3 regions of the Amycolatopsis albidoflavus genome follow, and region 3 is predicted to be linked to each of the others. Evidence: riboswitches for the same ligand, from Rfam matches in the RefSeq annotation. Region 3 holds a riboswitch; each other region holds the start of a gene.
What was found. A riboswitch is a leader RNA that binds a small molecule or an ion and turns the genes downstream of it on or off. The one in region 3 is predicted to bind S-adenosylmethionine.

Region 1 (4,852 bases), on a different contig from region 3:
TTCGCCGCGCTCGGTGTCGATCTCGCGACGGTGAGTGCCGCCGAGGCGTCGTAACACACGTTGGTGGTCCCCCGCACCGGTGGTGCGCGCTCGGGAACCGGACACTGCCTCACTATTCTGGACGCCTGCGGGCGACCGGGAGGGAGGCGGGCGAATGGACGAGCTTCCCATGGTGCTGGGCGTCGGCGCGCTGGTTCTGGTCGTCTCGGTCGTCGCGGTGCGGGTGTCCATCCGGCTCGGATTCCCGTCGCTGCTGCTGTATCTCGGGATCGGCGTCGTGCTCGGCGAGGCCGGATTCGGCATCCGCTTCGACAATCCGGCGCTCACCCAGTCGCTCGGGCTCGCCGCGCTCGTCCTGATCCTCACCGAAGGCGGGCTCACCACGCGCTGGTCCGCGGTGAAACCCTCGCTGGGGCCCGGAATCCTGCTGTCCACAGTGGCCGTGGTGATCAGCATCGCGGTCACCGGCGCGGCTCTGCACTGGCTGCTCGGCCTCGACTGGCGGCTCGCCCTGCTGTGGGGTGCGGTCCTCGCGTCCACCGACGCCGCGGCGGTGTTCTCCGTGCTGCGCACCGCCGGGGTCGGCAAACGGCTCGTCGGCGCGCTGGAACTGGAATCCGGCATCAACGACGCGCCCGCCTACATCGCGGTCGTCGTGCTCGCGTCCGGCGAGGCGGTCGACTGGTCGCTGCCGCTGCTGGTGGTCTACGAGCTGCTCACCGGTCTCGTGCTCGGCCTCGCCTTCGGCTGGCTGGGCGCGCAGGCGCTGCGCCGGGCCGCGCTCCCGGCCACCGGTCTGTATCCGCTCGCCACGGTGGCGGTGTGCGTGCTCGCGTACTCCTCGGGGCAGCTCGCGCACGCGTCCGGCCTGCTCGCCACCTACGTCGCCGGCCTGGTGCTGGGGAACTCCAAGCTGCCGCACCGGTCGGACACCCTGTCGTTCGCCGAAGGGCTCGGCTGGCTCGCGCAGATCGGCTTGTTCGTGCTGCTCGGCCTTTTCGCGTCGCCGACCCGGCTGCTCGAAGCGCTGATTCCGGGCCTCGTCGCGGGCGCGGTGGTGCTGCTGCTCGCCCGGCCGCTGTCGGTGGTCCTGTCGCTGCTGCCGTTCCAATTGCCCTGGCGAGATCAGGCGTTCCTGTCCTGGGCCGGCCTTCGCGGCGCGGTGCCGATCGTGCTCGCGATGATCCCGCTGTCCGAAGGCGTGCCCGGCGCGCAACGGCTCGTGGACGCGGTTTTCGTGCTCGTCATCGTGCTCACCGTGCTGCAAGGCGCGACGCTCAGCCCGCTTGCGCGGATCCTCGGGCTCACGAAGGCGGCGCAGGCGCACGAGATCGAGGTCGACTCCGCGCCGCTCGACGAACTCGGCGCGGAACTGCTGCAAGTGCGCATCCAGAAGGGCTCGAAGCTGCACGGCGTGTACCTGTCGGAGCTGCGGCTGCCCGCCGGTGCGACGGTCAGTCTCGTGGTGCGCGGCGGTACGGGCTTCACGCCGCAGAAAACGAGCCGGTTGCAGGTCGAAGACCAGCTTCTGGTGGTCACGACCGCCGCCGACCGCGACGCGACCGAACGGCGGATCCGGGCGGTCGACCGGGCTGGCCGCCTCGCCCGCTGGCACGGGGAATCCGGGGCCTGATCCTTCTGTCCTTTGTGGACACTGCTTGTGACCGCTGTCTCAGATCACGAGACGGGGCTGGTTTCTTTCGCCGGTTGTCCGCTATCGTCGGTTTCAGGTCATGAGTGCCAGCGCGAAGCCCCGGCTTGCTGGCCGGCAACCCTCCTACCGCGGTGGGGTGCCCCGGGTGAGGACCAGGCCGGTCGCGCAGCGCGACGGGCAAGCGCGGGCCCCTCGCCGGGGGTCCCCCGGAACGCCGAGGAGGCGCCGTCATGACTCTCGCACTCGACCGGTCCACGGAAACTGTTGTTCCTGCCGTTCCCCCTGTGGCCGGTGCGTCGCTGCGGGTGCCGTTGGTGACGGGCGGCGACATCGGTTACGCCAATCTTGATCACGCGGCCAGCGCGCCTTGTCTGGACGCGGTCCGGTCGGCGGTGGACGAGTTTCTTCCCTGGTATGCCAGCGTGCATCGTGGTGCTGGGTTCGCTTCGCAGGTTTCTACGCGGTTGTACGAGCGGACTCGTGGTGTGTTGCGTCGGTTTGTGGACGCTCGTAGTGGGGATTCGGTGATCTTCACTCGCAATACGACTGATGCGTTCAATCTGCTGGCGAAAGCGTTGCCGCGTAAGACTTCTGTGGTTGTTTTCGACAGTGAGCACCATGCGGCGTTGCTGCCTTGGCGCGGGCCGAATGTCCGGCGGGTGCAGTTGCCGCGCACTCGGCTTGCTGCGGTGTCCGTTGTGGACGAAGCCCTGGCGGAATGTCCGCAGGGGCCTCGGTTGGTGGTTGTCGCTGGGGCGTCGAATGTGACTGGTGAGTTGTTGCCGGTGGCGGAGATTGCCGCGGTGGCTCGGAAGCATGGGGCTCGGGTGGCTCTTGACGCCGCGCAGTTGGCTCCGCATCGGCGGATTTCGTTGCGGGAGTTGGATGTCGACTACGTGGCGTTGTCCGGGCACAAGCTGTACGCGCCGTTCGGGGCTGGGGCGTTGGTCGGGCGCAGTGACTGGTTGCGGGCTGCTGAGCCGTATCTGGCCGGTGGTGGGGCGACCAAGCTGGTGACTGAGGAAGCTGTCGTGTGGAACAGCGGCGAGGAGCGGCACGAGGCTGGGTCGCCTAATACCGTTGGGGTGTATGCGTTGGGGGTGGCTTGCGAGCAGTTGGCGGCGCAGTGGGAGGCCATCGGGGCGCATGAGGCTGCATTGCTGGAGCGGTTGCGCAAGGGGCTGGCCGGGCTGCCTGGGTGTGCCGAGTTGCGGTTCTTTGACGCGCCGGTGGATCGGGTTGGCACGGTGAGTTTTGTTGTCGACGGGTTTGAGCCTGGGTGGCTGGCGGCGGTGTTGTCGGCTGAGTACGGGATTGGGGTGCGGGACGGGGCGTTCTGCGCTCATGTGGCTGCTCGGCGGTTGATTCGCGAGGCCGGCGGCGAGGGGCAGCAGGCGGTTCGGGTGAGTCTCGGGTTGGGGAGTACCGAGGAGCACGTGGACCGGTTGGTGCTGGCTTTGCGGCAGATCGTGGCTCGGGGAGCTCGGTGGGAGTACGCGAAGGTTGACGGGCGGTGGGCGCCGGTGGGGGATACTCGGGAGTTGCCGGGGTTTTGTGTTTGATTAGGCCGGTTTGCGGGTGCCGGTTTGCGGGTGCCGGGGTGGTGGGGCCGGGTTTCGGGGGTTGCTCACCAAGCTGTGTTTTTGGCGTCGGCTCCGCCGCCGCGGGCGGGATCGCTTTTAAGCCGGCGTTTGGGGGCTGCCCGGCGTGAGGGGCCTTCGGCCTGTCACGCCGGGCAGCCCCCAAACGCCGGCGCGATCCCGCGTGGTGGGCAAGTTGGGTTTGCCCGGCTGGGTGTTGGCAAGTTGGGTTTGCTGGGCTGGGTGTGGTCGAGTTGGGGTTGCCGGGTCTAGGGGTGGGCTAGTTGGGCGTTGCAGGCTGAGTGGATTGCTTCTTTGATTTGCTCTTCCGGGCGGCCCCAGGGCTGGTCCCATTCTTCGTCCAGCATCCAGGCTTGCGCTAGCGGCAGGTTGACGACGCTGTCGGAGTAGTTGGTGCGGACGATGATGGTGTGCAGGTCGTTCAGCAGGGCGCGTTCGGTTAGGTGGCCGTTCAGGAGCAGTTGGGCCAGGTGGGTGAAGGCTGTTTGGGCTGCGTCGGCTGGGGTGGGGATGGGGGTGTGGCAGTCGGCTAGGGCGGACTGTTGCACGTCGTGGATTTCCCGCGGTTCGGTGTGGGAGAGGCCTGCCAGGTGGCGTAGGTGTTCGCCGTCCTCTCCCTCGGCTAGCCAGTGGGCTGCCCACAGGGGGAGGTCGTTCGTGGGGGAGAGGTCCAGGGCGATCCAGGCGGCGGCTACGGCGGGGGCGGGGATCTCGGCGGGCATGCAGTGAGGATGGCGGGGAGGGGCGCGGCGAGACGACTGAATTTGGGTCCGGGACTGCCGCTGTGACCTGGTTGGGCGCGGTTGTGGACAATGGGGGTGTGAGCACCGATCCTTCGCCGTCCGAATCCGAGGTCGAGCCGTCTGCGGAACCGCCTGAGCAGGGGGCTGCCGAGGAAAGCGCGCCGCTGCCCAAACGGCGGGTCTGGGTGGTGTTCGCGGTCGCGGCGCTGCTGTGGGCGATCGACCTGCTCACGAAGAACCTCGTGGTCGCCAATCTCGAGGGCAAAGAGCCCAAGCCGATCCTCGGCGGGCTGATCTACCTGCAGGTCATCCGCAATCCGGGTGCCGCGTTCTCGATGGCGACCGGCATGACCTGGGTGCTCGCGCTGGTCGCGACCGGCGTCGTGATCGCCATCGTGTGGATCTCGCGCAGGCTGCGCTCGGTCGGCTGGGCGATCGGCCTCGGGCTCGTGCTCGCCGGCGCGCTCGGCAACCTCACCGACCGGTTCTTCCGCGAGCCCGGACCGCTGCGCGGGCACGTCGTGGACTTCATCTCCGCGTTCGCGCCCAACGGGCAGGGCTTCGCGATCTTCAACATCGCCGACTCCGCAATTTGCGTCGGCGGCGCGCTGATCGTGCTGCTGTCCCTGCTCGGCAAGGACTACGACGGCACCACCACCCGTGGCAAGAAGAAGGAATCCGAGTGAGCGCGCGCATGCTGCCCGTCCCCGACGGGCTCGACGGGATGCGCGTCGACGCCGGGCTCGCCAAACTGCTCGGGCTCTCCCGCACCGTCGTCGCGGACCTCGCGGCAGCGGGCGACGTGCTCCTCGACGGGCATCCCGCGGGCAAATCGGACCGGCTGTCCGCGGGCG
Region 2 (4,852 bases), on a different contig from region 3:
CGGTAGTTCTCGCGACTGCCGAGCCCGGCCGTGCCGTGGTCGTGGATACCGGGCCGGAGCCGGGGCCGGTCGACGAATGCCTGCAGAGGCTGGGAGTCGAACGGGTGCCGCTGCTCGTGCTGAGCCATCTGCACGCGGATCACATCGGTGGTCTCGCCTCGGTCTTCGACGGACGGGCAGTCGGTGCGATCGCGGTCGGGCCCGGACGTGCTCCGGCGTGGGCGTGGCAGTCGGTTTCCGGCGAAGCGCGGCGTCGTGGCGTGCCGCTCGTGCAGTTGAGCGAGGGGCAACGCCTGGAATGGCCGGGATTGTCACTGGACGTGCTAGGTCCGCGCTACGCCACTGCTCGGTCACCTGCGTTGCAGGACGGCACGATGATCAACAACAGTTCGGTGGTCCTGCGCGCCGACACCTCGGCTGGCCGGGTCTTGCTGACCGGAGACGTTGAACTGGCCGCGCAAGCAGACCTGCTCGCCGAGGGCGTCGATTTGCGGGCTGACGTATTGAAGGTGCCGCATCACGGCTCGAGATATTCGCTGCCGCAGTTCCTCGCGGCGGTGCGGCCGCGCACGGCGCTGATCAGTGTCGGCGCGGGCAACGGGTACGGACATCCGAGCAAGTCCACAGTGGACGTTCTCGGCACGATGGGAGTGCTGGTCACCCGGACCGATATCGACGGCGACACCGCCGTTCTGCCCGCGGGAAACGGACCGGCGGTCGCGCGCCGAGGCGAGCCGCGGGGTCCGCCGAGGTAAGGCGGCGGACCCCGGGCCGGCGGGTCAGTAGCCGAGCGCCTTGGCGACGGCTGCGGCGGACGGCGGCACGGTGGCCTTCGGGCCGATGTGGTTCTCGACCGCGTCGAGGGTCTTCAGACCGTCACCGGTGATGAGGAGGACGGTTTCGGCGTCCGGGTCGAGCTTGCCGGTTTCGACGAGCTTCTTCGCGGTCGCCACGGTGACGCCGCCCGCGGTCTCGGTGAAGATGCCTTCGGTGCGCGCGAGCAGCCGGATGCCTTCGACCACCTCTTCGTCGGTGACGTCCTCGATCGCGCCGCCGGTGCGGTTGACCACGTCGAGCACGTACGGACCGTCGGCCGGGTTCCCGATCGCGAGCGAGCGGGCGATCGTGTCCGGCTTCACCGGCTGGACCACGTCGTGGCCGTTGCGGTACGCGGTGGAGACCGGCGAGCAACCGGTGGCCTGCGCGCCGAACACCTTGTACGGGCTGGCGTCCACGAGACCGAGCTGGCCCAGCTCGCGGAAACCCTTGTCCACCTTGGTGAGCTGGGAACCGGAGGCGATCGGCACGACGATCTGCTCGGGAATGCGCCAGCCGAGCTGCTCGGCGACCTCGTAGGCGAGCGTCTTCGAGCCCTCGGAGTAGTACGGGCGGACGTTGACGTTCACGAACGCCCACTTCGGGTGCTCGCCGGCCAGTTCGGTGGCGAGCCGGTTCACGTCGTCGTAGTTGCCGTCGACGGCGATCAGGTCGCCGTCGTAGACCGCGGTGGTGAGGATCTTCGCGCGCTCGAGGTTCTTCGGGATCAGCACGACCGACCGCCAGCCGGCGCGGGCCGCGGCGGCCGCGGTCGCGTTGGCCAGGTTGCCGGTCGAGGGACACGCGAGGACCTCGAAGCCGAACTCGCGCGCGGCCGCGAGCGCGACGGCGACCACGCGGTCCTTGAACGAGTGCGTCGGGTTGCCGGTGTCGTCCTTGACCCACACGCTCTTGAGGCCGAGCTCCTTCGCGAGCCGGTCGGCGCGCACGAGCCTGGTACAGCCGGGTTCGGTGTTCGGGGTCTCCTCGACGGTCGAGGGGACGGGAAGGAGTTTCTTGTAACGCCAGATGTTGCGCGGGCCCGCCTCGATGTCCTCGCGGCGGACGCGGCCGAAGTCGTAGGCGACCTCGAGCGGCGAGAAGTCTTCGGCGGAGACGAATTCCGGAGCGAGCGGCTGCCGGTGCCCTTCTTCCTTCGACACCAGTTCGACGGCCGGACCGAGGTCGATCGTCTTGTTGGCGGAGGTGGCGCTGAGGGCTGCAGTCATCGCGAGGTTCCTTTCCTCATCTGCCCCGCCGAAGCGGGCCGGAATTGGCACCGTGGTCGTCAGCTATCCCGCGATCGCGGGATGACAGGCTGTACGCCGGTTGCCGGGGCTTCGTCGGGCCGTTCCCTCTGCCCCTCTGGATGAGCGGTATTCGGTTGTCGGAGCGCCGGTGGGCGCGTCCTCGGCTACACCGTACGACATCCCGATCAGCTCGTGCCACGGAGGCGGCCCACATCACCGGGGCGGACGGCCCGGCGGCCGGGTGAGAGGATGACGAGGTGACCACCGCACCCGCGCCGCTGCACCTCGTCACGGGCGAGGAAGAACTGCTCATCGAACGGGCTGTGCGAGCTTCCCTCGACGCGGCCAAGGCCGCGGACCCGACGGCGGACCTCACGCGGACGCGGGTGTCCGATCTCACACCGCCCGTCCTGGCTGAGCTGGTCAGCCCGTCATTGTTCGCCGAAGGGCGCGTGATCGTGCTGGAGTCGGCGCAGGACATCTCGCAGGAGCTGTCCGACGCCGTCCTGGCGTACGTGAAGGCGCCGGCCGACGGCATCGTCCTCGTGGTCGTGCACAGCGGCGGCGGGCGGAGCAAGGCCGCGAAGGCCCTGCCGGGCGCGTTGAAAAAGGCGGGCGCGGAGATCACCGAATGCCCGAAGCTCACCAAGCCGGCCGAGCGGGAGGCGTTCGTCCGCAACGAGGTGCGGCGCGCGGGCGGCAAGATCGACGGCGCGGGCCTGCTGGCGCTGCTCGACTCGGTCGGCTCGGACCTGCGCGAACTGTCCTCGGCGGCGACGCAGCTGGTCGCCGACACCGGGGGAGTCATCGACGAGCAGGCGGTCCGCCGCTACCACACCGGACGCGCCGACGTGACCGGCTTCGCGGTCGCGGAGAAGGCCGTCGCGGGAGATCGGGCGGCTGCGATGGAGTCGCTGCAGTGGGCGATGCAGCTGGGCGTTCCGCACGTCCTGGTGGCCGACGCGCTAGCTGACGCGGTCCGCACGATCGCTCGCGTGTCCGCCGCCGGCCGCGGCAACCCGAACCAGATGGCGGGCGAACTGGGCATGCCGCCGTGGAAGATCCGCAAGGCGCAGGGCCAGTCGCGCGGCTGGGGCCAGGACGGCCTGGCGACCGCGATGCGCGTCGTGGCGCGGCTGAACGCCGAGGTCAAAGGTGCGGCGGCCGATGCGAACTACGCCCTGCAGCGCGCGGTCCTCGAGGTGGTCGCGGCCAAGGGAGACCGCTGACGCTCCGGCGAAATGCGGCTCTGACCGGCTGCGGCGTTCGGTTCCGCCGCACGCCATGATGACCGCTGGCTAAGAGGTGCGGTCAGCCGTCATCGGTGCAAGGTAATCCGCGATTCCCGGACACGGAAAAGGCCCGGCAGCCGAAGCCGCCGGGCCTTCCGGAAAGACTGCGCTCAGAGCTGGTTCGCGCGCTTCGCGAGAGCCGACTTCTTGTTCGCGGCCTGGTTGGCGTGGATGACGCCCTTGGTGACGGCCTTGTCGAGCTTGCGAGCAGCGTCGCGCTGCAGTTCGAGGGCCTTGTCCTTGTCACCGGCTTCGGCGGCCTCGCGGAACTTGCGGATCGCGGTCTTCACCGAGGACCGGATCGCCAGGTTGCGCTGCCGCGCCTTCTCGTTGGTGTCGATGCGCTTGACCTGCGACTTGATGTTGGCCATGGAGGCGTTCCTCTTTCACTCGGTGAAGGTCGCTGCCGCGTTCGCGTGGCTCCGGATCAGTCCCGAGGGACTGCCGGGTTTCCTCCCTGACGGAATGCCGCACGGCAACAATCGAAAATCTTAACAGCCCTGCTCGCGGCCCTGGAACGGGCCCCGGAGCCGATAACCGTTCGGCATCCCGCCCGCGTCTCCGTTACGGTGGATTTCGGTAGTGCCTAGGGTTCCGTCGCCTGCCCGTGGTCCCGCAGAGCGGGTCGCGAAGACAACGAGGGCGGGCGGGACTGGTCCGAGCGGCACCTTCGGCGGGACACCGAGCCCTGCCGTTCATCTGACGGGACAAAAGCCTGGAGGACCCGGTCTTCAGCATGCGCTGAAAACCTGAAAGGGTCCCGGATGAACACCACTGCCCTCGCCATGGTTCTCGTCGCCGCGGTCGTGCACGCCGTGTGGAACCTCGCCGCCAAACGGGTTTCCGGCGGCGGTCCGCGATTCGTCTGGCTGTACTACACGGTTTCCGCGGTCGCGATGCTCCCGGTGATCGCGGTCGCGCTCGCCGTCGAACCCGAACGTCCACAGTGGACTTGGCTGCTCGCCGCACTGGTCACCGCGGTCCTGCATGTGATGTACGGGATCGTGCTGCAGCGCGGCTACGAGGTCGGCGACCTGTCGATCGTCTACCCGCTGGCCCGTGGCACCGGACCGCTGGTGTCGGTGCTCGTGGCCGTCACAGTTCTCGGCGAACGGCCGGGCGTGCTTGGGCTGGTCGGCGCCTTCCTTGTCATCGCCGGCGTCCTGGTGATCAGCCTCGGCGGCAGCACCGGCGACGCCAAAGCCCGCCGCGCCGGGGTGTTCTACGGCGTCGCCACCGGAGCGGTCATCGCGGCTTACACGCTCTGGGACGCGCACTCGGTCACGTCGCTCGGAGTGTCCCCGCTCGTCTACTTCGGCGGCAGCGCGATCGGCGAGTGCGTCCTGCTCACGCCGACTGTCGCCCGCGGCCGGTCCGAGATCAAGCGGCTGTGGCGCGACCACCGGCGCGAGGTGCTGATCGTCGGACTGGCCTCGCCGGTCAGCTACCTGCTGGTCCTGTACGCCCTGCGGATCGCGCCGGTCAGCCTCGTCG
Region 3 (4,852 bases):
CCTACGGGCAGCTTGACTTCTCCGACGAGCTCCGCGTGACCGAGCAGGACGTGCTCGCCGCGCTGGGCCCGGACGCCGACATGCTGATGTCGGAAATCGACGTCGACGTCGACGAGCTGATCCGCCTCATCAACGCGGAAACCACGATGCTTCCGCCGCTCGTCCTCCCGGACGAGGTGGAGGAAGACCGCACCGCTTCCCCGCAGGCCAAGAAGGCCGCGGTCGAGGAAGGGCTGCGCGAGGCCACCAAGACCTGGAAGCGCCGCTTCCTCAAGGGCGCGGTGCTGTCGCTGCTGGTCACCGTCGGCGGTGGCGGCGCGGCGGCGCTCGCGATGAACAAGAGCATCACCGTCGACGTCGACGGCCACCAGCAGACCGTGCACAGCTTCGGCGGCACCGTCGGCGACGTCCTCAAGGACGCGGGCCTCTCGGTCGGCGAGCACGACGCGCTTTCGCCCTCGCCGCAGGCGGCGGTCGGCGACGGCGGCGTCATCAAGCTCGAGCGCGGCCGTCAGCTGAACCTCGTCGTGGACGGTGTGTCGCGGCCCTCCTGGGTCCGGGCGACCTCGCTCGGCGAGGCCATGAACCAGCTCGGCATGGGCAGCATGCTTTCCCAGGGCGCGTGGACGTCGATGCCGTCGTCCGGCGAACTGCCGCTGGAGGGCTCGACCGTCCAGGTCAAGACCCTCAAGCACATCACGCTCTTCGACGGCACCAACGCGCCCCGCCAGGTGAGCACCAACGCGGTGACCACCAAGGAGTTCGTCTCCGACCTGAAGCTGAACCTCGGCCCGGACGACGCGATCGACGGCGGCCTCGACGTCAGCCTGAAGAACGGTGCCGAGGTCCACGTCAGCCGCATGGGCGTGTCGATGGTCAACCAGGAAGAGACCATCGACCCCGAGGTGCAGAAGGTCGACGACCCGACGCAGCTGCAGGGCCAGCAGAGCGTCGACGACCCGGGCACGCCGGGCAAGAAGCTCGTGACCTACAAGGTCACCAAGAAGAACGGCGAAGAGATCTCGCGCGAGCAGATCTCGGAGAAGACCCTGGTCGAGGCCAAGGCCAAGATCATCAAGGTCGGCACCAAGAAGCCGCCGGCCCCGGCCATCGGCGACACCGGCGTGTGGGACCGCATCGCGCAGTGCGAGTCGGGCGGCAACTGGTCCATCAACACCGGCAACGGCTACTACGGCGGCCTCCAGTTCGACAAGCAGACCTGGGCGGCTTACGGCGGCACGCAGTACGCGCCGACGGCCGACAAGGCCACCCGCGAGCAGCAGATCGCGACCGCCGAGAAGGTGCGCGACGCGCGCGGCGGCTACAGCGCCTGGGGTTGCGGCTACAAGGCCTGAGCACTCTCTGATTTTCCGGCAGGCGGCCGGGAGCCTCGCGCTCCCGGCCGCCTGTTTTCGTCCGCTGCGTCGTCGCTGGGTAGGCTCGTGCGGTGGTGGAACTGCTGGGGCCTGCCGAAATCCGCGGGCTGGCCGACGAACTCGACGTCCGGCCCACGAAGAAGCTCGGGCAGAACTTCGTGCACGACCCCAACACGGTCCGCCGCATCGTCGAACTCGGCGGCGTGCGGCCGGGGGACGTCGTGCTGGAGGTCGGGCCCGGTCTCGGGTCGCTGACGCTGGGCCTGCTCGCCGCCGGCGCTCAGGTCGTCGCCGTGGAGATCGATCCGGTGCTGGCCGCCCGCCTGCCGCAGACCGTCGCCGAGCGCGCCCCGGAGGCAGCGGAGCGGCTGACCGTCGTCGGTGCCGACGCGTTGCGTGTGCGGGCCGCCGATCTTCCGGCTGAGCCGGTGTCGATCGTGGCGAACCTGCCGTACAACGTCGCGGTACCGGTGGTGCTGCACCTGCTGGCCGAGTTGCCGTCGCTGCGCAGCGGACTCGTGATGGTCCAGACCGAGGTCGCCGATCGGATGGCGGCCGGGCCGGGCAGCCGGACTTACGGCGTGCCGAGCGTGAAGCTCGCTTGGTACGGACCGGCGCGCAAAGTCGCCGCCGTGCCGCGCGCGGTGTTCTGGCCGGTGCCGAACGTCGATTCCGCGCTGGTGTCGTTCACCCGGACCGACCCGGTGTCCGGGGTGGATCGCGCGCGGTTGTTCGCGGTGGTCGACGCGGCGTTTTCGCAGCGGCGCAAGACTTTGCGGGCCGCGCTCGCCGGGTGGGCCGGTTCCGCGGAGCGGGCCGGTGAGTTGCTCGCCGAAGCGGGGATCGACCCGAAGACGCGCGGGGAGCAGCTCGACGTGCACGCGTTCGCGCGGATCGCGGCTGCCGGAAACTGACCCCCTCCCACGGCGCTCGCTTGTGACGTCCAACTGCGGCGGCGTGGCGGGTATTCCGGGAGCGGGGCTTCGATTTCGGTGCGTGGCCTGATGATCTCGCGTCGTCGCTGATCGTGGATCATTCCGAGGTCTCGTAGCTACTCTCGGTCATCGCGCGATGGCGGCTGAGATGGCCGGTTACCTGTGACGGGCGGCTCGTCAAGGCCATGGCATTCGGGGGAGCTTGATTGCTCCCCGGACCGGATTGTTCAGCGACGCCGGTTCGAGGTGCTTCGCTCCGCTGACCTATCTCGACCCGGTCGCGGGCCCGCGGCCCCCGGCCTCGAAGCCCGCGGCCACCGGTCACTTGACAACGGGAAAACTCTTGTTCCACAAAGATTCTTGATCGTCCACAGTGGAACGAACTAGTTCGCCGCCCGCCGCCGGAGCGAGGGTTCCGCAGGTCGGGGCAATGTTCGGGGACCGAGGTTCCGGGTTTCCGGGTCTTGGACGCCGTGTTCCGATATGCGGGCACCACCAGACGTGTGATCTGCACCAACGCGCTTGCGTTCAGCCAATGGGATCGGCTTTACTCGAAAGCGTCCATCCCGAGCGACTGAGAGACCTGGCTCGCCGAAGTCGCAGCAACCACCCTCCGCAGGGCAGGTGCTACCGCCAGGACCGATGGAGGCTGTTTTCGATGAAGAGGGTCACCCGCCCGCTCCTGCTGACCCGCCGGCGCGTAGTCGACGAAGGTCGCCGCTCGGTATGTGCGTGTCAACGCTCCATGGTCATCGCCTGATCGTTTTTCCCGCAGTTTCTTGCGCCGTCCACTGTGGACGGTAATTCGATGACGCCTTGGCGCGCCCGGATCCGGCGCCGCGCCTCGTATGCCTGGAGCCCTTTCGTGATCACTGTCGAAAACGTGTCCAAGTCCTTTCCCTTCCACGGAAATCGTGTCGCCGCGCTGCGCGACGTGAGCGTTGACGTGCAAGCCGGCTCGCTGTTCGGGATCGTGGGTCCGTCCGGCTCCGGCAAGTCGACCCTCGCCCGTTGCATCGCGCTGCAGGAGCGCCCCGACCGCGGCGTCGTGCGGCTCGACGGCCTCAACACCGCGACGCTGGACGGCAAGCGGCTGCGGGAGATCCGCCGCCAGCTCGGTGTCGTCGGGACCAAATCGGAGCTGCTCGCCGAGCGCACCATCGCGGGCAACATCGCCAGCCCGCTGGAACAGCTCGGCGTCGACGGCCCGCAGCGGCGCAGCCGCGTCGGCTCGCTGCTCGACCTGGTCGGCCTCACCCCGCGCGCCGCGCAAAAGCCGGAAGAACTCACCGACGGCCAGCTCCGCCGGGTCGCGGTCGCCAAGGCGCTCGCCGCCGGACCGGCCGTGCTGCTCGCCGACGACCCGACCGCCGGGGTTTCGGCGGAAGACGCCGGCGCGGTGCTCGCCGTGCTCGACCGGGCGCGCGCCGAACTGGGCGTGACGGTCGTCGTCACCACGCCGGACGCCGACGTCGTCCGCCGGGTCTGCGACGACGTCGCGGTGCTCGACAACGGCGCGATCGTCGAACGCGGCACGGTGCTCGACCTGATCTCGACGCCGGACAGCTGGACCGCGCAGGCGGTGCTGCCGTCGATCGAGACCTCGCGCACCCAGTCCGCGAAGTACGACCGCGCGGTCGACGTCGTGCTGATCGGGTTTGCGTCGGTGGGTGCGTTGCTGCCTGAGGCGGCTAGTCGCTTCGATGTCGAACTTGCCACTATTGGGGGTGGCCTCACTCGTATTGGGGATACGCCGATCGCTCGGTTCCGGTTGGGGGTGCGCGGGGAGCGGGCTGAGGCTGCGCTGTCGTGGATTTCTGATCGGGGGGCGTTTGTTAGTCAGGTGGTTCGTGGGCCGCAGAGTGTTGTGGCGGCTTGAGGTTTTGGTTTGACGTAAGGCGTTCGCGGGCCGCTCCGGGTATGGGGCGGCCCGTGGTGGTTGGGTTGGTGGGGCAGGTCACCAGCTGTGTTTTTGGCGCCGGCTCCGCCGTCGCGGGCGGGATCGCTTTTAAGCCGACGTTTGGGGGCTGCCCGGCGTGAGGGGCCTTCGGCCTGTCACGCCGGGCAGCCCCCAAACGTCGGCGCGATCCCGCGTTGTGGTCCAGGTCCGCATTGAGGGTTTTTGTGAGGTGGTTGATTTTTCGCCACCGTCACCGCCACCGTCACCGCTGCTGCCAACGCGATCTGCGGCGTGGGGATGATCTGCGCGGGCGCGGTCCGGAGGTCTGTGGGGGTGGCGCGGGGGAAGGGTGCGGCGTTTGCGGGTGTGGCATTCGCCGTCGCGGAGTTGTCACCGGGGCCAGTTTTTTGGGGCGGGTGTCCGGACTGTTGGGACGGGTGTCCTGAAGTCCGTCGTGAAATCTGGGCGGGTTTTTCTCCTGGTGAGCCTTGGCGGGGCGGTGCCACGTAGGCTGGACGGGTGCTCGCAGTCGTTCCGCCTCCAGTCACCGTCCGGGTCCCGGCCAAGGTCAACCTGCACCTGGCCGTGGGGGACCTGCGGGCGGACGGGTTTCACGAGCTGGTCACTGTCTTCCAGGCGCT

Region 1: linked by a shared signal. The riboswitch ahead of ABD156_RS36610 (aminotransferase class V-fold PLP-dependent enzyme) and the one ahead of ABD156_RS28520 (methionine ABC transporter ATP-binding protein) in region 3 are both predicted to bind S-adenosylmethionine.
Region 2: linked by a shared signal. The riboswitch ahead of thrC (threonine synthase) and the one ahead of ABD156_RS28520 (methionine ABC transporter ATP-binding protein) in region 3 are both predicted to bind S-adenosylmethionine.

What each region holds. Positions count from the first base shown of each region.
Region 1 covers NZ_BAAAHV010000022.1:755,296-760,147, forward strand. The annotation lists gene ABD156_RS36600 (ArsR/SmtB family transcription factor) at 1-54, shown strand, start outside; gene ABD156_RS36605 (potassium/proton antiporter) at 155-1,633, shown strand; SAM riboswitch class IV at 1,730-1,844, shown strand; gene ABD156_RS36610 (aminotransferase class V-fold PLP-dependent enzyme) at 1,885-3,216, shown strand; gene ABD156_RS36615 (hypothetical protein) at 3,504-3,977, opposite strand; gene lspA (signal peptidase II) at 4,076-4,684, shown strand; gene ABD156_RS36625 (RluA family pseudouridine synthase) at 4,681-4,852, shown strand, end outside.
Region 2 covers NZ_BAAAHV010000022.1:317,958-322,809, forward strand. The annotation lists gene ABD156_RS34585 (ComEC/Rec2 family competence protein) at 1-755, shown strand, start outside; gene thrC (threonine synthase) at 780-2,045, opposite strand; SAM riboswitch class I at 2,059-2,192, opposite strand; gene holA (DNA polymerase III subunit delta) at 2,324-3,295, shown strand; gene rpsT (30S ribosomal protein S20) at 3,469-3,729, opposite strand; gene ABD156_RS34605 (DMT family transporter) at 4,123-4,852, shown strand, end outside.
Region 3 covers NZ_BAAAHV010000017.1:205,987-210,838, reverse strand. The annotation lists gene ABD156_RS28530 (resuscitation-promoting factor) at 1-1,355, shown strand, start outside; gene rsmA (16S rRNA (adenine(1518)-N(6)/adenine(1519)-N(6))-dimethyltransferase RsmA) at 1,448-2,290, shown strand; SAM riboswitch class I at 2,870-2,960, shown strand; gene ABD156_RS28520 (methionine ABC transporter ATP-binding protein) at 3,177-4,190, shown strand; gene ABD156_RS28515 (4-(cytidine 5'-diphospho)-2-C-methyl-D-erythritol kinase) at 4,731-4,852, shown strand, end outside.